4 regions of the Desulforamulus hydrothermalis Lam5 genome follow, and region 2 is predicted to be linked to each of the others. Evidence: riboswitches for the same ligand, from Rfam matches in the RefSeq annotation. Region 2 holds a riboswitch; each other region holds the start of a gene.

Region 1 (4,997 bases), on a different contig from region 2:
GCACCTTGATAAGTTTCCTCAATAAATTTCTTCACTTCGGGCGATTGTAAAGCCGCTGTCAACTTTTTAATTTCTTCGCGGTTTTCATCACCGCTGCGGACAGCCAGAATGTTGCCGTAAGTATCGGCAGCCTGGGACTTGGCATCTTCTGCTACCAGGGCATCGGCAGGGCTGAATTTAGCCTGGGTGGCAAAATTACCGTTAATAACAGCACCGGCCAGGTCTTCAATGGAACGGGGCAGCTGAGCGGCTTCCAGCTCAACCACTTCTACTTTCTTTTCCACAATGTCCCGGACAGTGGCGCTAATACCTACCCCTTCTTTTAACTTAAGCAGGCCGGCTTTTTCCAGCACTACCAGGGCACGGCCGCCGTTGGTGGGGTCATTGGGAATACCGATTTTATCACCGGTTTTAAACTCACTGACGGTTTTCACTTTTTTAGAGTATAAGCCCATGGGCTCAAAGTGAATTTTGGCGGTGTAGGTAAGGTTTAAACCCTTTTGCTTATTGAAATCTTCCAGGTAGGGCAGGTGTTGAAAGTAATTGGCGTCCAATTGTTTATCATGCAGGGCCAGGTTGGGTTGCACATAATCATTAAATTCCACAATCTCTAATTTAATGCCGTCTTTCTCCAACAGGGGTTGCACGACTTTTAGTATTTCCGCATGGGGTACCGGTGTGGCGCCAACTTTTATTACTTTGCCGGTTTGGTTTGCTTGCTGTTGGGCAGGTTCCTTTGATCCGCCGCAGCCGGTTAGCAGCAGTACCAGGCTGCTCAGACAGGCCACAATAAATACCAGTTTTTTCTTCATGTTCTTTTCCTCCTTTAATTTTTATTGAATTTATTGGCAAGTAAATTGCCCAAAGATTGAATAACCTGTACAAGAATTACTAAAACGATGACTGTGGTTACCATTACTACCGAATCAAATCGCATGTAACCGTACCTTACCGCCAGATCACCCAATCCGCCGCCGCCCACCACGCCGGCCATGGCTGAGTAGCCTATTACCGCAATAGTGGTGATGGTAGTGCCCAGGATAATGCCGGGCAAAGCCTCAGGCAGCAATACTTTCCATATAATTTGCCAGGTGGTGGCACCCATAGCCAGAGCAGCCTCAATAACCCCTTTGTTTATTTCTTTCAAGGAACTTTCCACCATTCTGGCCACAAAGGGGGCGGCTGCCACCGTTAAGGGGACAATGGCTGCCGTTGTACCGATGGTGGTACCCACCAGCAGCCTGGTAAAGGGAACCAGGGCCAGCAGCAGGATAATAAAGGGATATGAACGAAAAATATTGATAACCGTTCCCAGTATCCGGTTGACCACCAGGTTTTCTTTAATGTGGCCCTGGTCGGTGATTACCAGAATAATGCCCATGGGAATACCCAGCAGCGACGCAAAAATAACCGCCACCACCGTCATATACAGGGTTTCCCAGGTGGCCTTAATTAGCTCAGGCGAAATACCGGATAAGTGGACAAACAAATCATTCAACATTTTTTAACACCTCGATTCTTAAACCCTGCCGGCGCAAGTGTTGCAAAGCTAAGCGACAGTTATCCTGGGACCCCAGACATTCTATTATTAACATGCCAAAGGGGGTATCCTGGATTTGATTTATGTTGCCGTAGAGAATATTAATGTCTACAGCAAATTTTTTCACCAGTGTGGATATCACCGGTTCGGCAGCGGCATCCCCGATAAAAGATACCCGGATGATTTGTCCCCGCCCCCTTTGCAGCAGCGGTTTCTTAATATGTTCGGGAATATCGGTTTGAATAATGGTTTGCACAAAACGGCGGGTGGTCGGGTGTTGAGGCTGCGTAAAGACGTCAATAACCAGCCCTTCCTCAATAACTTTTCCCTGTTCCAGCACTGCCACCGAGTCACAAATTTCCGAGATCACTTTCATTTCGTGAGTAATCATTAAAATGGTGAGGTCCAGCCGGCGGTTAATGTCTTTTAACAGGGCCAGAATTGAATCTGTGGTGGCAGGGTCCAGGGCCGAAGTGGCTTCGTCACATAATAAAACGATGGGATCGTTGGCCAGTGCCCGGGCAATGCCCACCCTTTGTTTCTGCCCCCCGGAAAGCTGCGAGGGGTATGCGCCGGCCTTATCCGACAGGCCCACCAGACCCAACAGTTTGGTTACCTTTTCTTTGATCTGGGCTTTCGGCACACCGCTGATCTCCAAGGGAAAGGCCACATTCTCAAATACTGTCCGGGATGATAACAAATTAAAATGCTGAAATATCATACCGATTTTGCGGCGGGCTACCCTTAATTGAGTTTCGTTAAGAGAAGTTATTTCCTGACCGTTTACCTTGATACTGCCGGAGGTAGGTTGTTCCAGCATATTTACACAACGGATGAGGGTACTTTTACCCGCGCCGCTGTAGCCAATAATGCCGTAAATTTCCCCTTTGCGCACCCGCAGGTTAACGTGATCCAGGGCAGTAACCGCACCGGCAGCAGACCGATAAATTTTTGTCAAATCTTGAATTTGAATCACCGGCATCAACCTTCCTTGAAAAATTAAGGCCTCTTCTGACAGACCAGAAGAGGCCATAACATCTACGCCCTCTTCTTATCTTTCAGAAGAAAGAAAATCTTCTGCAGGAATTAGCACCTTTCTCGGATAACCAAGAAGGTTGCCGGGCTTCATAGGGCCAGTCCCTCAGCCGCTCTGGATAAGAAGGATATATTTATTGTTTAATTAAACAATGTAAATTCTAAGGCAGAAGTGTCAGTTTGTCAATCAAAATTTTAGACATTTTTATCATAAGCTCTTAATATTTACCACCATCAGAGATAAAATATGGTAAGAACAGCAACCAAATACGGGGAGGGTTTATGATGCAGTTTAATTTCCGTTGCCCCACCAGGATTTTTTTCGGGCAGCAGTGCATTGACAAATACAGCGGTGAGCTGGCACCCCTGGGGAAAAAAGCCTTAATTGTAACAGGCGGCAGCTCGTCACAAAGAAACGGTTCCCTGGCTGATATGCTGGCTGCTCTCAACCGGCAAGGCATCCAGGCGGAAGTTTTTCAAGAAGTTGAGCAAAACCCCGGTTTAGCTACGGTGTACCGGGGCGGGCAAAGGGCCCGGGAGATGGGGGCAGATTTTATTATCGGGATCGGTGGCGGCAGCCCCCTGGATGCCGCCAAGGCTGTGGCGGTGTTGGCGGTCAATCAGGTTAGCCGGCAGGAATTAATGGCCAGGCAGTGGACCAATGAGCCGCTCCCGGTGGTGGCGGTACCTACCACTGCCGGTACCGGCAGTGAAGTAACCCCTTATGCAATTCTTACGGTGGAATGGGCAGAAACCAAAATGTCCATTGCCGGTGAAAAATTATTTCCGGTGCTGGCTTTTTTGGATGCCCGCTATATGTTGAATTTACCTTGGGAGATTACGGTTAACACAGCGGTGGATGCTTTGTCTCACAGCGTGGAAGGTTTTATTAACCGGCGTGCCACGCCCCTTACCGACCTGCTGGCGTTGGAGAGTATTGCCATCCTGGGCAGGGTGTTAACCCGCTGCAAACCGGCTGATCTTTCGCTGGCAGAGCGGGAAGAACTGTTGTATGCTTCCCTGCTGGCCGGTTTGGTTATTGCCCAAACTGCTACCGGGGTGATCCATGCCCTGGGCTATCCGTTAACTTATTTTAAAGGTTTGCCCCACGGCTTAGCCAACGGTGTCATTATGAAAGCCTCTTTGGAGTTTATGGCCCAGGCAGCCCCGGAACGTGTGCAGCAGGTGGTTAAAGCCTTGGGATGCAGCAATTTATCGCAGGTGGGAGAGTTTTTAAATAAGATGTTGGCGCCGGTTGATTTCAGATTAACGGCAGAAGAGGCGGCTAAATTTGCCACCAAAACTTTGTCAGCCAAAAACCTGGCCAACTGCCCGGCGGCGCCGGCGGAACAGGATATTTATCAAATCTTGAAGGACAGCCGTTTGCTGTAATATATAAGCGGCCCGCTGCGGGCCGCTTAAACTTTAATATCCTTTCTTACGTCTTGCCGGTTGGTATACCAGTAAGTAAACCAGGCCACCAGCAGGAACATGATTAAAGCAAACCAGTTATTGGCAGCCAGAGCGGTTCCTTTTAAGAAAGCAATGTTGTATTCAATGTAGGCGAAAAAGGCGATGACAATGCCAACCAGGGCGTCCCCGGCAATCAGCCCGGAAGAAATAAGAACGCCACGCTCCACCTTGTCCTTCAGTTCATTGGCGCCCAGGCCTTTTTCAATTAGGATGCGCACTACGCCACCCACCAGAATGCCCATACTTAAATGGAGAGGCAGGTAAAATCCCAGGGCAAAGGGAAGTACCGGCAGGCCCATGGCATAAATGGCAATTCCCACAATCAACCCCATAATAACAAACTCCCAGGGTAGGGTACCTGTAATTACACCCTTTGTTACCATTGACATCAGGGTTGCCTGGGGGGCCGGCAGGTCGGCGGAACCCATGGTATAAGCGCCGTGCAACATTACAATAATGGCGCCGATAAAATAGGCACAGGCAAGCACTCCCACGTACTGGCCAATCTGTACAAACTTGGGGGTACCGCCTAAAATAAAGGTGGTTTTACCGTTCTGGGCGGTGGCACCGGCCACTGCAATGGCTACACATACAATAGAACCCAGGGTAATGGCCACCACCATACCGGTTTCCGGTGACCAGCCCAGACCTTTAACAATGGCGCTCACCACCAGCAGTGTGGCAATGGTCATGCCGGACACCGGGTTGTTAGAAACCCCCACAATACCGGTGATGCGGCTGGACACAGCGGCAAAGAAAAAGCCGAAGAAAAGAACCAGCAGGGCACCTATAATACCGCCCGGCACCTGAGGCAAGAAAACAATGAGCAGTGCCACCAGCAGCGTTCCGCCGATCACCACGGCCATGGAAAGATCCTGTTCGGTTCGCTTTTGGCCGGCTGCCCCCTTGGTTTGGGCAAGGCCGCTCATAGCTGCCCGAAAGGAACGAA
Region 2 (4,997 bases):
TAAGTGCCGTCGGCCTGGCGCACCAGTTCATTAAGGGCAAAGATTTGCGGCTCTTTGTTTTGGCTGTCGTCCGACATAATCATTACCATCTCTGTATTGCAGAGGGGACAGATTGGTTTTTTCATAACTACACCACCTGTTTTTTATTCATTATACTACGAAAAATTCGCCATGTCAGAATATTGCCTGTTATTTTAAAACAGATCATGCCACTACATGGGTACTAGTTTTACCTGTCCCCAAGCTGCCAGTTTTTCCCCTTTGATCGCCACCGCCCCGGTCACCCCTGGCACTGACGCCGCAAAGTCCACCGCCTTTTGTACATCTGCCTCTTCTTGCACCAGATTGCCGGCTGCCGTGGCCACAGCATCCGCCAGCGGGGCGGAGGGTGCCAGAATAACCACGGCGTCCGACCTGCCGAAACTTAATGAATGACCTACGGTGCCGGAGGAGGTGCAAATGCCAAGCGGGGTTTGCCCCGGCTGGATAGCCAGAGCAATGCGGTGACTGAACGGTGACTGCCCGGCAAAAATACCTACTTTTCTGGGCCGGGTCGTCTTTATAAAAATATCGCCGCCGTTTTCCACAATAACATCCCGGGAATACCGGGTCAAAGCTTTCCCTGCCAGTTGGGCAAAGGCGCCGGCCACCGCCGCCATTGGTCCAACCCCGGCCAGGCGGGCCGCCTCAGCCATCTCCACCGCCAGGGACGGTGCCCCGGCGACGGTTGGGTGAGGCTGCAAGCTGGTTTGAAAAACCGGGTCCTGGCGGATATACAACTCCAGCAGCCGGCGCTCTTGATAAATTAATTCCTCCGTCCGGCGCACCAGCTCAGGTGAAAAGCGTTCCCGCCGTACGCCGATATCCAAATCGGTTTCTCGCACCATCACTTGAAAATGCACCAGGTCATGCTGGCGGTGCAGGGAACGGTAAGTACGTTCGGTGTAGGTCAAGTTAAATCCTTACCTCCATGGCCCGTACCGGGCAAACCTTTAAACACTGCAGACAAACCACACATTTGTCACCGTTAAAATGAACCTCCATGGCCGGGCGCTCCAGATACAGGGCACCCGCCGGGCAGTGTACCGTGCAGGCGCCGCAAGCGGTACAGCGGTCATGGATACGCACCACTTCCTGGGTTAAAGGATGCACCGTGATGCCCTGATCCCTTAAATACCGGATGCCTTCTTCGTACCTCGGCCCATCCAAATCTAACACCATGGTTCCCTCCAGGTGAGGGTTAATCTGGGCCTTGACAATATTAACCACCAAATCGTAATCCTTAACCAAATGATAAATTATCGGCTGGTCAGAGGTGGTGGAAGTAAACCTTAAAACAATTTTATGCGGTGCCATACAAGCCGCTCCTTTCCTGATTACTTACTTACTTGCCAAAACTTTGCCCGTTAATCCGGCAGCCGGTCCGGGCAGCAACTGCACCGGTTCACCCAACAAGAAGTCACCCTTTTCTATCCACTGTTTTAAAATATGGGCAATTTCCCGGGCTTTAGCATAACTGGAAAGGGGCGCCGTAGGCACTTCTTTGCCCTGCACGGTAATTTTGCCCGATTTTAACCGGGCATAGCTGACCAGACCCAGGTTGCCCGCCAACCGGTTAGGATAACCCTCGCTGTAATCCACCACCGGAGCATGCAGTTCTTCGTCCGACAGGGCTGCAAACCGTAAAATTTCTTCATTGAGAATAGGAATCGGCACACCCAATCCCACCGTCAGAGTGGCACCATAACCCTGGAAGCTGGTACCCCTGAGCCACTGGGGTTTCATTTGCTTAAGATCTCCCAGCACTGCCAGGGTGCCGCCGGCAGAACCGACAATGTTGCCGCTGTCGTCTTTAAGCCAGCCGGGGAAGTGCTGGGTTCCGTTCCAAACCACATAACCAATGCCGCCGCCCAGGAAAATCCGAGTGCCGATACCAATGGTGGCAAAGTTGGGATCCTTCATCAACGGACTCAACTGCCCCGAGGTAGAGTAGTTGGCATTGCCCAGCCGGGGCTTCAAGGTCCCCATGTAGGTATAAATGGTCTTATCGCTTAAATTGACGGCACAGTTGTAATTTTGATAGGCATTACGGGGATTAAATAAAATAGCTTCATTGATGTCGTTAATGGTGATGCTGGTTTCTATCTCCCGGCGGGGATAACAATCTGTGCCGTAAGATAAAGCCTCCAGTTTAATCGGCTTGCCGGCCACCAGATCTTCAATCACATGCCCCCCGCCATAACGGAATGTACCGGGATAGTTGTTGTTGGCCGGATCATCTTCAGGCAGCTCGGTGGCCCCAATGTAAGCATCCACCGCCGCAATACCGGTATAGGCAGGCACACCGTTCAGCCAAACTTTGCTCATGCGAATACGGGGCGACGAATGCCCGAAGTTTAAAAAAGCCCCCGAGGAACACATGGGACCAAAGGTTCCCGTAGTCACCACGTCAACTTGAGCGGCTGTTTTGGCCAAACCCTGTTCCCGCACGCGGCCAATAACTTCTTCCGCCGTCAGTACCACTGCTTTACCGGCTTTGATGCGTTCGTTAATTTCTTTGTAGGTGCGTTCAACGCCCATGAGGTCCTCCTTCCGTGCTCTTTTGCCCCGACATAAACAAAACCCCTTCTTAACAGAAGAGGTTTTGATACTTGCTTAATCGCAGCACACCTCTTATCTGCCAGAAGAAAATCTTCTGCAGGAATTAGCACCTGTCCGGAATGCCGGATGGTTGCCGGGTTTCATTGGGCCAGTCCCTCCACCTCTCGGGATAAGAGCACAAAAATTATTTTATTTTTTGATTATTAAGTTTAACAACCCACCCTTAAATTTGTCAACCTAATTTTTTTCTACCCGGTATAACATTTCAATAACACCGGGGCCTTTATCTTCGTGAAGTTTAAAAAACTGTGCCAGCTTTGCCAGCTCCTGCTGATCCATAATAATGCGGTAGCCGGTAGGAAATTTGACCCAGAAAACCTCTTGATTTTTCATATCGGTTACTTCCAGGCCGTTGCTTTGCAAATACTGCACATGCTGCTGCACTAACAAGCTGCTGCACCTCCGAAAATATAATCTTAAATAAGGCCTTTGTCTATAATTAAGGCGGTGTTTTGCACCACCTTACTGTATAACCGGAAACTTTTTCTCAAAATCTAATCATGACAAGGAGGTGATATTATGACCTTGCAAAACGAAACCAGACCGGACCTGCTGGCAACCGGAGTCAGCAGTTGGCCGTACCGGCCGGAGGAACCTGCCGAGGATATAAATGCCGATTATATGTACGACCGGTACACTCACAGTTAGCACCGACCCTAAAATGTTTATACTCGAATTAGCGCCCCATGGCAAGGCAGGAAAAAGGTTTTAGTATTTTAGTCGCATGTCGTTAGGACTAAAGTCCCGTTTGTCCGCTGCCGCATTTGCCCAAATCACAAACCCGGCGGCCAACAGCCAATACTACTGTTGGCCGCCGGGTATTTTATACGGCAGCGAAAGGTTATGAAAACAATTTACTGACCGAAAGATCCTCATGAATACGAATAATAGCTTCGCCCAGCAAGGGCGCTACAGATAAGACCTTGATTTTATCAATCATTTTTTCCGGCGGCAGCGGTATGGTGTTGGTAATTACCACTTCTTTAATCACCGATTCTTCCAACCGTTGTATGGCCGGACCGGACAATACGGCGTGAGTGCAGCAAACATATATCTCTTTGGCTCCCCGCTCCATCAGGGCGGCGGCACCTTTCGTAATGGTGCCGGCAGTATCAATAATATCGTCAATCATGATTACCGTTTTACCTTTAATATTGCCGATAATATTAGTAACCTCAGCGACGTTGGGCTCCGGACGCCGTTTATCAATAATGGCTAACGGCGAGCCGATGCGTTCGGCCAGATCCCTGGCCCGGGTAACCCCACCGATGTCCGGCGACACCACCACCACATCTTCCTGCAAGTTTTGCTGGAAATATTCAGCCAAGATAGGCACCGCCGGCAGGTGATCCACCGGAATGTCAAAAAAACCCTGGATCTGTCCGGCATGTAAATCCATAGTAATAATCCGGCGGCAACCGCTGGCCGTCAGGATATTGGCCACCAGCTTGGCGGTAATGGGATCCCTGGCCCGGGTTTTCCGGTCCTGCCTGGCATACCCGTAATAGGGTATTACTGCTGTGATGCGGCGGGCAGAAGCCCGGCGCAAGGCATCTGCCATAATCAACAGCTCCATCAGGTGTTCATTGACCGGTGTGGAGGTTGGCTGAATAATAAAGGCATCCGAACCTCTGACGCTTTCCTCCACCTTGACCCGTATTTCCCCGTCGCTAAAACGGGTTACCTGGGATTTCCCCATGGCCACCCCTAGATACTGACAAATTTCCTTGGCCAATTCCGGATTAGCGTTACCGGCGAATATCTTTAAGCGTTTACTTCCGGAAGTCATTTATTTACCCCCAACATATAAATAATTGTGCGTTAAGCATGCCTGTAAGCGGGTGCCTGCATACTTACTTTCTTTTTTTCTTAACCCAATCCGCCAGATTGGTTTGCCGCTCTCTGGCCACCGCCAGGGCTTCGGCGGGTACATCTTTGGTAATGGTGGAGCCGGCAGCCACAACGGCATCCCGGCCCACCTTTACCGGTGCCACCAAATTGGTGTTGCTGCCGATAAAAGCACCGTCCTCCAGGACGGTTTGGTATTTGTTTTTGCCGTCATAATTACAGGTAATGGTACCCGCCCCTACATTAACCTTTTCCCCGATGACGGCATCGCCTACATAACTTAAGTGAGGAATTTTGCTGCCATTACCGATGGTGGATTTTTTAATTTCTACAAAATCCCCCACCTTGGCGTGTTCACCGATTACTGTACCCGGACGTATATAAGCATAAGGGCCGATCACCGTATGGCTGCCGATCCGGCTGCCGGCCAGCACCGCATATTGAATCTCTACCCCGTCACCGATCAGGCAATCGGTAATTCGGCTGCC
Region 3 (4,997 bases), on a different contig from region 2:
GCCTGGCGGCTCTGGAGGATGAACTACCCATCAGCAGCCTGGGGCTTACCGAAGAAGAAAAACACACCCTGAGAAACTACGCCTTTTTAACCGAAAAGCCGATGATGCTGGTAATAAATATTGATGAAGAACAATTTCGGCAGGGCAGTTATCCCGGTAAGGAAGAAGTAACCAAGTATGCCGCCGATAAGGGAATGCCTGTGCTGGAAATTTGCGGCCGCCTGGAAATGGAAATCAGCCAGCTGCCGGCCGAGGATCGGGCCATGTTTATGGAGGACCTGGGTCTTGCGGAAACGGGTATTGAGCGCCTGGCCAAAGCGGTATACGATTACTTGGGTTTAATTTCTTTTCTAACAGCCGGGGAGGACGAAGTAAGGGCCTGGACTATTAAGCGCCATACGGATGCCAAAAGAGCAGCCGGCAAAATCCACTCAGATATTGAGCGCGGTTTTATCCGGGCCGAGGTGGTGGCCTTTGACGATTTGGCAGCGGCGGGTTCCCTGGCCAAAGCCCGCGAGAAGGGTTTGCTGCGCCTGGAAGGTAAAGAATATATAGTGCAGGACGGGGATATTATTAACTTTAGATTTAATGTCTAAGGTTGCCCGGTCTGCCGGCACGAATCAGTGTTTCCCCGGCTGCCCGGGGTTGTTTTTTATAGCTGCATAGGAGTTGTACAGCGTAATGCAAGAGAACGGCGTTATTGTAATTGGCGGCGGGCCTGCCGGCATGATGGCTGCCGCCAGGGCCGCCGCCCTGGGAGTGCAGGTGTGCTTGCTGGAAAAAAATGATTGCTTAGGGAAGAAAATGTTAATTACCGGCGGCGGCCGCTGCAACCTAACCAATGACACGGATATCCAGACCGTCATAGCCAATATTCCGGGTAACGGGAAATTTGTTTACAGTGCTTTACACCGGTTTACCCCCCAGGATTTGCGGCATTTTTTGCTAAAGTTGGGTGTTCCCACCAAGGTGGAAGACCAGGGCCGGGTGTTTCCGGTCAGTGACCGGGCCGGTCAGGTGGTGCAGGCCTTGGAGCAGTATTTACGGCAGCAGGGGGTAACCGTGCGGTACAAAAGCCAAGTGGACGGTCTGTTAGTCAAAGACCGGCGTTGCCTGGGCGTACAAGCGGGCTCTCACACCTTTCGGGCGGGAGCGGTGGTGCTGGCCACCGGCGGCATGTCTTACCCGCATACCGGCAGTACCGGTGAAGGATATGCCATGGCCCGCCGGTGGGGACACAACATTACCGAACTGTTTCCGGCTGCGGTGGCTGTTACCTGCAACGACGCCTGGATTACCGAACGACAGGTACAGGGCGTTAGTTTGTCCGGTGTGAAGATAGTCTTATCGTAATAACTTCGTATAGCATACATTATACGAAGTTATACGAGAAAATGTTAATTACCGGCGGCGGCCGCTGCAACCTAACCAATGACACGGATATCCAGACCGTCATAGCCAATATTCCGGGTAACGGGAAATTTGTTTACAGTGCTTTACACCGGTTTACCCCCAGGATTTGCGGCATTTTTTGCTAAAGTTGGGTGTTCCCACCAAGGTGGAAGACCAGGGCCGGGTGTTTCCGGTCAGTGACCGGGCCGGTCAGGTGGTGCAGGCCTTGGAGCAGTATTTACGGCAGCAGGGGGTAACCGTGCGGTACAAAAGCCAAGTGGACGGTCTGTTAGTCAAAGACCGGCGTTGCCTGGGCGTACAAGCGGGCTCTCACACCTTTCGGGCGGGAGCGGTGGTGCTGGCCACCGGCGGCATGTCTTACCCGCATACCGGCAGTACCGGTGAAGGATATGCCATGGCCCGCCGGTGGGGACACAACATTACCGAACTGTTTCCGGCTGCGGTGGCTGTTACCTGCAACGACGCCTGGATTACCGAACGACAGGTACAGGGCGTTAGTTTGTCCGGTGTGAAGATAGTCTTATACAATAGTGGGGGAAAAGTAATGGCTGCCGAACAGGGAGATGTTATTTTTACCCACTGGGGTTTGTCCGGTCCCGCCGCCTTGCGGCTGGGGCGGGCCGTAGCACTGGCGCAGCAGCGGCAGCCGGGTGTGATGCTCAAAGGGGAAATGGATATTTTACCTGACCAATCTCCGGATCTGCTGGCCAAGCGCCTGCTGCAAAGGGTGCAAGAAGGCGACCGGCGCTCTTTAAAAAATCTGCTGGCCGACTGGCTGCCGGAACGTTTGGCCAGGGTACTGGTCAAGCTGGCCGATATCAGCCCGGACGCCACCTGGGGACAGGTTGACAAAGGCGCCTGCCAAAGGCTTCTGGCCTTAGTGAAAAAGTTGCCGCTGCAGATTACCGGCACCCGCCCCCTGGCCGAGGCAACCGTAACAGGCGGCGGCATCAATATTAAAGAAATTGACCCGCGAACCATGGGTTCCCGTCTTATTAAAGGTTTGTTTTTGGCCGGCGAGGTATTGGACGTGGATGCCCATACGGGCGGCTATAATATGCAGGTGGCTTTCAGCACCGGCTATGTGGCAGGTGAGTCAGCGGCTGCTTGCTGCAAGGAAACTCTTGACGAAAGAAATACTTTCATGTAAATTACCATTAAATAAAAAATATTAAAAGTCTTATCAAGAGTGGTGGAGGGACTGGCCCAATGAAGCCCGGCAACCGGCCTATTTCTGGCGGCGGTGCCAACTCCTGCAGGATTAGTTCCTGAGAGATAAGGTGCGCCATGGAGTTATTTTTAACACCTTACGCCCTTATTGGGCGTTTTTGTTTTCCTTGCCGGAGGTTATTATGCTGTTGCCTCACATACCTTTAGACCTACAACCGCAGCAGGTGGCGGCCTGCCTGGGAGTGGGGAACAAACAACCTGTTGAGCCGCGCTGGCTGGCCCGGGTGCAGGAGATGATTAACCTGGGCAAATGCTTAATGCAGCCGGCTGCGGTAGCCGCTCACATGCAGCTGGCGCCGGACGGTGCCACCCTGTATCGCCGGGAAGCTTCATTTAACCTGCCCTGGCCAGGCTCTTATCTTGAAAATTGTAGCACGGCCAGCGTGGTAACTGTAACGGTGGGAGAAACTATCGAGAAAGAAGTGACCGGCTTGTTTAGCCAGGGCCTGGCGGCGGATGCCGTTCTGTTGGATGCTGTAGGAACGGCCGCCGTGGAGGAAGCTGCCCGGCGAGTGGTCAGACTGTTGGCCGGCCGGCAAAGAAGTAAGGGTTTATTTCCTGCCCCCCGGCTTGGTCCGGGCTACCGGGGCCTGCCAATGGATTGCCTGCCCTTGTTTTTGCAAATGTCAGGGGCAGAACAAATTGCTGTTGCCTGCAATGAATATTATCAAATGCAGCCGGCAAAGTCCCTTTGTTTTATGGTGGGGTGGTGCCCCCGGCCAACTCAAAAACAGGTAAAATGTCAGTCCTGTCAGATGACAAATTGTCGCATGCGGCAAGCCAATGCAGAAGGAGAGAGCGAACTTGTCTTTTAGGGAAAGAATTAAAAGAGAAATCTTGGTGGTTGACGGCGCAATGGGTACCCTGCTGCAGCAACTGGGGTTGCCGGCCGGGTGGTGTCCGGAGGAATGGAATCTTAGCCGTCCGGCCTCGGTGCAAGAGGTTCATAAATTATATTTGGCTGCCGGTGCCGATATTATCACCACCAATACATTTGGTGCCATCAGGTTGAAACTGGCAGATTACGGCCTGGACCACCTGGTGCGGGAGATCAACTTGGCCGCGGTAAGTTTAGCCAAGGAAGCTGCCCGGCCTTACGGAGCGATGGTGGCGGGTTCGGTGGGCCCCCTGGGCAAATTCTTGCAGCCTCTGGGCACCATGACTTTTGATGAGGCCTATGAGCAGTTTTATGAACAGTGCCGGGCCCTGGTAGAGGCAGGGGTGGATTTAATTCTTTTTGAAACCTTCGGTGATATAGGCGAGATGCGGGCGGCCCTGATTGCTGCGGCAGATGCCGGTCCGGTGCCGGTGGTGGCCAGTTTTACCTTCGACGAAACCGGCCGTACCTTTACGGGTACTGACCCGGAAACAGCGGCGGTAGTGGTGGAGAGGCTTGGAGTAGCGGCCATTGGCGTCAATTGTTCGGTGGGTCCCCGGGAACTGGTGCCGGTAGTGCAGCAGCTTACCCAAAGCACTAACCTGCCGGTGTTAGTTTCACCCAATGCCGGCATGCCGGAAATGGTGGAAGGCCGCACGGTTTTCCGGGAAACGCCGGCTACGATGGCTGAGTTTGCAGCCCGGTTTGTGGCTTTTGGCGCCTCCCTGCTGGGGGGGTGCTGCGGTACTACCCCGGAACACATTAAAGCCATTCAGCAAAGCGTTAAGGGGTTGCCCCTCAAGGAGCGCAACAGGGATTTTGGTTTGCGGGTGGCCAGCCGGGTTAAGACCGTAACTGTTCACCCGCAGGCTATGCCGGTGGCCGTAGGGGAACGCCTTAACCCCACCGGCAAAAAGGCTCTGCAGGCAGAAATAAGAGAGGGCAAGACCGAAATTACCCGCCGGGATGCCCTGGCCCAGGTGGCCGCGGGCGCTGCCATACTGGATGTCAACGTGGGGGTCGGGGGGGTAGACCAGGTGGCCGCTATGGAACGGGCTGTCCAGGCGGTTCAGGTGCTGGTGGATGCTCCCTTGTGTATTGACAGCACTGATCCGGCGGTTATTGAAAAGGCTCTCAAAATATATCATGGTAAGGCCATTATAAACTCGATTAACGGAGAAGAAAAAAGCCTGCAAACCATTTTGCCCCTGGCTAAACGATACGGGGCGGCCCTTATTGGCCTTACCCTGGACGAAGGGGGTATTCCCGCCACCGCCGAGGAACGTCTGGCGGTAGCCCGGCGGCTGGTGGAGCGGGTTGAGGCTATGGGAATACCCAGAAGCGATTTAATGATAGATTGTTTGGTGCTGACAGTCAGTGCCCAGCCCGCAGGGGTACCGGAAACTCTCAAGGCCATTAGTCTGGTAAAAAAAGAGCTTGGCCTTACCACCAGTCTGGGAGTAAGCAATGTGTCCTT
Region 4 (4,997 bases), on a different contig from region 2:
ATCCGCCGCCCTGTCCTGCAGCACCACCAGCAGGCTCACCGGCGGTCCGGGCCGGTGCCTGACCAGGCGGCCCAGGTCCTGCACCAGGTAAAACACACCGTAGCAGGCCAGGATTAAAATAAGCAAAAAGCAGACAGTCTCCCACATAACAACACCCCCTGTGTTTTAGAGTATGTTTACGCCAACACAGGGGGTGAGCGGTAACTTATGGTTGAGGTTGAAAACGGACCAGGAAGGTGCTGCCTTTAGTGCCGGTTTCCACCACAATATTGGCATTGTGCCGGGCGGCAACGCTGTAGCAAACCGCCAGGCCCAGGCCGGTACCATGGTCTTTGGTGGTAAAAAACGGTATCCCCAGCTTGTTCAGCACATCCACCTTGATGCCTTTGCCCTGGTCCTGCACCGCCAGCACAACATCCGGGTCGTCCAGAAAGGTTTTAACGGTCAGGTTGCCGCCTTCCGGCATAGCTTCCAGACCGTTGTATACCAGATTGCAAATAAGTTTGCTGATTTCTTGCTCGTTCAGCCACAGCGGCGGGATGTTGCCCGGTTCAAACAGCACTTGGCTGCCCGACTGCCGGGCCTGGTGGGCAATGGCAGGCAACAGGTCAAACAAGAGGTCGTTGAGTTGAAGCAACCTGGTCTTAGAGGCTTTGGCAGGCGCCAGCAGCAGCACTTCGGAAATGACGGCGTTGGCCTGATCCAGTTCCCGCAGCATCACCTGCAGGTATTCGGCAAAACCGGGACAGGCTGCTTCTTTTTCCAGCACCTGCAGCAGCCCCCGCACGGCGGTCATGGGGTTGCGTATTTCGTGGGCAATGCCCGCCGCCATTTCCCCGGCCAGCTTAATTTTTACCGCCCGCATGATATTGCCGGCGTACTCCGGGTAGCGGGTTAAATCTTCCTTCAGCAAAAGACAACCGCCCTCACCTGCCTGGTTTTTCGCCATGCGCAGCGCCTCCTTATGCGTGGTCAGACCTTATTAGGCACTGTTTGCCACGCATACCATTTTTTGTATTATAACACAGGTGTGGGAAGAACCCTGCTGCATCATGTCGAAAGCAAATAAAAATTTACCCGTTAATTTGCTACCCGTCCCTTACGGGCATATTAAAAGGCGCTTCACCTCTGACAGTGAAGCGCCTCAGATTGCCGATAACCCTTTAACGGTTTATGCTTGCCTTTGTCTATTTGAGACCGGCTTCTGCCCGCAGGAGGGCGGCTTTGTCGGTGCGCTCCCAGGGCAGGTCCAAATCAGGGCGGCCAAAGTGGCCGTAGGCTGCGGTTTGTTTGTAAATGGGCCGGCGCAGGTCCAGGGTTTTGATAATGCCGGCGGGGCGCAGGTCGAAGTGGCGGTTGATGAGCCGGATAATTACATCGTCACTGACTGTTCCGGTGCCGAAGGTTTGTACCCGTACGGATACCGGGCGGGCTACCCCGATGGCATAAGCCACCTGCACTTCGCAGCGTTTGGCCAGGCCGGCGGCCACAATGTTTTTCGCCACATAGCGGGCTGCATAGCTGGCGGAACGGTCTACCTTGGTGGGGTCTTTGCCCGAGAAGGCGCCGCCGCCGTGGCGGGCCCGGCCGCCGTAGGTATCGACAATAATTTTACGGCCGGTGAGCCCGGCATCCCCATGGGGGCCGCCAATCACAAAACGGCCGGTGGGGTTAATGAAGAAGCGGGTCTGGTTGTCTACCAGCTCCGGCGGCAACACATAACGGGCCACCTTTTCAATCATATCCTGGCGAATAACAGCCAGCTCTGCTTCCGGGTGGTGCTGGGTGGAAATAACCACTGTGTCAATGCGGGCCGGCCGGTCGCCGTCGTATTCCACCGTCACCTGGGTTTTGCCGTCCGGCCGCAGGTAGTCTACCAGGCCGGTTTTGCGCACTTCCGCCAAGCGGCGGGCCATTTGGTGGGCCAGGGAGATGGGCAGGGGCATCAGTTCGGGTGTTTCGTCGGTGGCGAAACCAAACATCATTCCCTGGTCGCCGGCGCCGATGGCTTCGATTTCTTCCTCGGTCATCTCGCCGGTTTTTGCCTCCAGGGCCTTGTCCACACCCATGGCAATATCGGGGGATTGTTCGTCAATGGCGGTGAGAACGGCGCAGGTGTCACCGTCAAAGCCGTATTTGGCCCTGGTGTAACCGATTTCCAACACGGTTTCCCGGGCCACTTTGGGAATATCAACATAGCACTTGCAGGAAATTTCCCCGCCCACCAGCACCAGACCGGTGGTCACAAAGGTTTCGCAAGCAACCCTGGCCATGGGGTCTTTGGCCAGGATGGCATCCAATATGGCATCGGAAATTTGATCCGCCACTTTATCAGGGTGGCCTTCAGTTACGGATTCTGAAGTAAAAAGTTTTCTGCTCAAAGGCATTCCCTCCCTCTATTAACTTTTCCGCTATCATCAAGAAATAAACCTCTCCGGCAGGAGAGGTTACTTTTCCCAGCATTTTCTCACCTTGACCTCATCTGTCAGGAAGCAGCTTCCTGCAGGATTTGGCACCTTCCGTGAGGTTGCCGGGTTTCATCGGGCCAGTCCCTCCACCTCTCTTGATGAGCACAGAAATATCAGCAAAATGCCAGATTTATTTTAGCAAAGCAGGTACTTTGTGTCAAACAAATTTATTTTACTTCATAATAGGAACGATCCATGGGTTCCAGCTCCACCAGGACGGTATCCAGGCCGAACTTTTTCACCAGTTCCCAGGGAATCACCATATCTTTGCCCGACCGCACCAGGCCGAAATAGCGGCGGGGGGCCTGCAGCACCAGGGCCACCACCCGTCCGGTGGCCGGATCAATGTGCAGATCCTTCACCGGCCCCAGTTTGGCGCCGTCGCTGAGGTTGACAATATCCTTGACTGCCAGTTGGGTTGCTTTTAACATGGCACGCACCTCCCCTATGCCATGTTATGCGCCGGGGTCAGTTTTGGTGCGCCGGCCCCGCAGGCGGGCCAGCCATTTGCCGCCGTACCGGGCCGCCAGGGTGGCTTCTTCCATTTTCAGCAGGAACACCGCCGCCACAAAAACCAGCAAACCGGTGCCGATGGCCGCCCCCACCTGCAGCGCCAGCCCCAGGGTGCCGTGGGCCGCCGCCAACCCCGCCGCCCCGGCCTGCACCGACCAGGCCGCGGCCGCCATGGCAGCAGTGGCCAGGGCAGTTTGCCCGGCAAATTTAGCCAGACCGGCATTGAGCAAACCGGGTAGGCGCCGGTTGAGGAACCAGGCCAGCATGGCGGTGTTGGCCAGGGAAGCAAGGGAGTTGGCCAGGGCCAGGCCGCCGTGCTTTAAGGGGCCGATGAGCAGCAGGCTGAAGGCCAGGTTGATGGCCACCGTAACCGCCATCAGTTTCACCGGCGTCCGGGTATCCTGCTGGGCATAAAAGGCCCGGGTAAGAATAATGTTGGCCGCCTGTCCCACCAGGCCGACAGCATACATGGAGAGAGCAAAGGCGGTCATCGCCGTGGCCCGGGGGGTAAATTGGCCGTGCTCAAACAGCAGCTTGATGACAGGGGTGGCTAGCACCATCAGCCCGATGCCCGCCGGCAGGGAAAATAAAATAACCATCCGGCCGGCCCGCACCACTGTATCCGCCAGTTCCTGCCTTTGCCCCCGGGCGGCCAGGGTGGTGATGGCAGGGTAAAAGGCGGTGCCCACCGCCAGCACAAAAAAAGTAATAGGCATCAGGATAATCCGGTTGGCATAGTTGAGGGCGGAAATACTGCCCTCCGCCAGGCCGGAGGCCAGGATGCGGTCGATAATCAGATAAATCTGGTTGAGCGAGGTGCCAATGGCCACCGGCAGCACCAGGTGCAGCACCTGGCGTACGCCGGGATGCCGCAGGTCGATGCTGAACCGGAAGCGGAAGCCCACCTGGCGCAGTTTGGGAAGCTGCATCAGGGCGGCCAGCACAAACCCCAGCACCGTCCCGGCGGCCAGGCCGTCGATGCCGTAGACGCTGCCCAGGGTCAGGGCCGCCGCAATAATGGTAAGATTGGTGACACTGACACTGAGGGCCGGGATGCCAAATACCTGGTTGGCGTTTAACAGCCCCTGAAATACGGTGGACAAACCGTAAAATACCAGGATGGGCAGCATAATTACGGTCAGCCGGGTGGCCAGCCCGGCCACTTCGGCGCTTAACCCCGGGGCGGTCAGTTTAACCAGCAAGGGCGCCGCCCAAACTCCCACCAGGGTAAACAAGGAAAAAACAATCACCACCAGGGTAATGACGGTGTTGAACAGCCGCCAGGCCTCCTCCCGCCGGCCCTGGGCGGCGTATTCGCTGAACACCGGCACCACCACGGTGGCCAGAGCGCCGATGATAATGGCAAAAACCGCATTGGGAATGTTATAGGCCACCACATAGGCGTCGGTGACGCCGGTGGCGCCAAACATATAAGCTATCACCTGTTCCCGCACAAACCCCAGGATGCGGGACAGCAGGTTAATTACCGCAATGACCAGGGTGGCCCGGGCAATGACTTTTCCGGTGGACAAAATTAAAACCCCCCAATTAGCCGTTAGCTCAACCTGGAGCCGGAATTCGACAACAATCGTAGTATATTCTACTTTAGTTGCCCATATCCTGCCTTTTTAAACAGGCAGGCAAAAAGAAACGCCTTCCGGCAGCGGGAGGAAGCCGCAAACTGCAGAAAAACTCGGCCGGCGGAAAATCCGCTAACCTACCGGTTATTCTCCCGGTAGGCCAAAAGCCGCACCAGCACCGTAACCGCCTCGGCCCGGGTGGTGAGGGCCTGCGGGGCAAACAACCCTTCGCCGCGGCCCCGCATCAGCCCGGCCTGGGCTGTCACGGCCACCGAGGTTCCGGCCCAGGGGGCGATGCTCTCGCCGTCTTTAAACAGTCCCGGCGCCAGCGGGCTGTCCGGGATTACCCGCAAACTGTTAAGCCGCAGGGCCCGCACCAGCATAGCCGCCATCTGTTCCCGGGTAATGGGGTCGTTGGGGCCGAAGGTGCCGTTGC

Evidence for each region. Region 2 has a riboswitch for S-adenosylmethionine ahead of DESHY_RS08965 (homocysteine biosynthesis protein). Riboswitches for the same ligand answer to the same signal wherever they lie in the genome.
Region 1: it holds a riboswitch for S-adenosylmethionine, as region 2 does, so the genes downstream of both, DESHY_RS05510 (methionine ABC transporter ATP-binding protein) here and DESHY_RS08965 (homocysteine biosynthesis protein) in region 2, are expected to answer to the same signal.
Region 3: it holds a riboswitch for S-adenosylmethionine, as region 2 does, so the genes downstream of both, DESHY_RS00525 (Vitamin B12 dependent methionine synthase,activation region) here and DESHY_RS08965 (homocysteine biosynthesis protein) in region 2, are expected to answer to the same signal.
Region 4: it holds a riboswitch for S-adenosylmethionine, as region 2 does, so the genes downstream of both, metK (methionine adenosyltransferase) here and DESHY_RS08965 (homocysteine biosynthesis protein) in region 2, are expected to answer to the same signal.

Annotation. Positions count from the first base shown of each region.
Region 1 covers NZ_CAOS01000008.1:57,191-62,187, reverse strand. Annotated here, with positions in the region: gene DESHY_RS05520 (MetQ/NlpA family ABC transporter substrate-binding protein) at 1-812, opposite strand, end outside; gene DESHY_RS05515 (methionine ABC transporter permease) at 827-1,501, opposite strand; gene DESHY_RS05510 (methionine ABC transporter ATP-binding protein) at 1,491-2,516, opposite strand; SAM riboswitch class I at 2,589-2,701, opposite strand; gene DESHY_RS05505 (iron-containing alcohol dehydrogenase family protein) at 2,861-3,967, shown strand; gene DESHY_RS05500 (OPT family oligopeptide transporter) at 3,994-4,997, opposite strand, start outside.
Region 2 covers NZ_CAOS01000011.1:154,053-159,049, reverse strand. Annotated here, with positions in the region: gene DESHY_RS08980 (hypothetical protein) at 1-125, opposite strand, end outside; gene DESHY_RS08975 (UPF0280 family protein) at 213-953, opposite strand; gene DESHY_RS08970 (NIL domain-containing protein) at 955-1,356, opposite strand; gene DESHY_RS08965 (homocysteine biosynthesis protein) at 1,381-2,580, opposite strand; SAM riboswitch class I at 2,671-2,777, opposite strand; gene DESHY_RS08960 (hypothetical protein) at 2,839-3,045, opposite strand; gene DESHY_RS14740 (hypothetical protein) at 3,181-3,309, shown strand; gene DESHY_RS08955 (ribose-phosphate diphosphokinase) at 3,503-4,450, opposite strand; gene glmU (bifunctional UDP-N-acetylglucosamine diphosphorylase/glucosamine-1-phosphate N-acetyltransferase GlmU) at 4,515-4,997, opposite strand, start outside.
Region 3 covers NZ_CAOS01000001.1:89,670-94,666, forward strand. Annotated here, with positions in the region: gene ychF (redox-regulated ATPase YchF) at 1-596, shown strand, start outside; gene DESHY_RS00515 (aminoacetone oxidase family FAD-binding enzyme) at 682-1,353, shown strand; gene DESHY_RS00520 (BaiN/RdsA family NAD(P)/FAD-dependent oxidoreductase) at 1,532-2,563, shown strand; SAM riboswitch class I at 2,591-2,695, shown strand; gene DESHY_RS00525 (Vitamin B12 dependent methionine synthase,activation region) at 2,766-3,458, shown strand; gene DESHY_RS00530 (homocysteine S-methyltransferase family protein) at 3,448-4,997, shown strand, end outside.
Region 4 covers NZ_CAOS01000003.1:595,951-600,947, forward strand. Annotated here, with positions in the region: gene DESHY_RS03800 (glycosyltransferase) at 1-147, opposite strand, end outside; gene DESHY_RS03805 (ATP-binding protein) at 206-949, opposite strand; gene metK (methionine adenosyltransferase) at 1,188-2,381, opposite strand; SAM riboswitch class I at 2,476-2,573, opposite strand; gene DESHY_RS03815 (YlmC/YmxH family sporulation protein) at 2,636-2,899, opposite strand; gene murJ (murein biosynthesis integral membrane protein MurJ) at 2,924-4,513, opposite strand; gene DESHY_RS03825 (S8 family serine peptidase) at 4,699-4,997, opposite strand, start outside.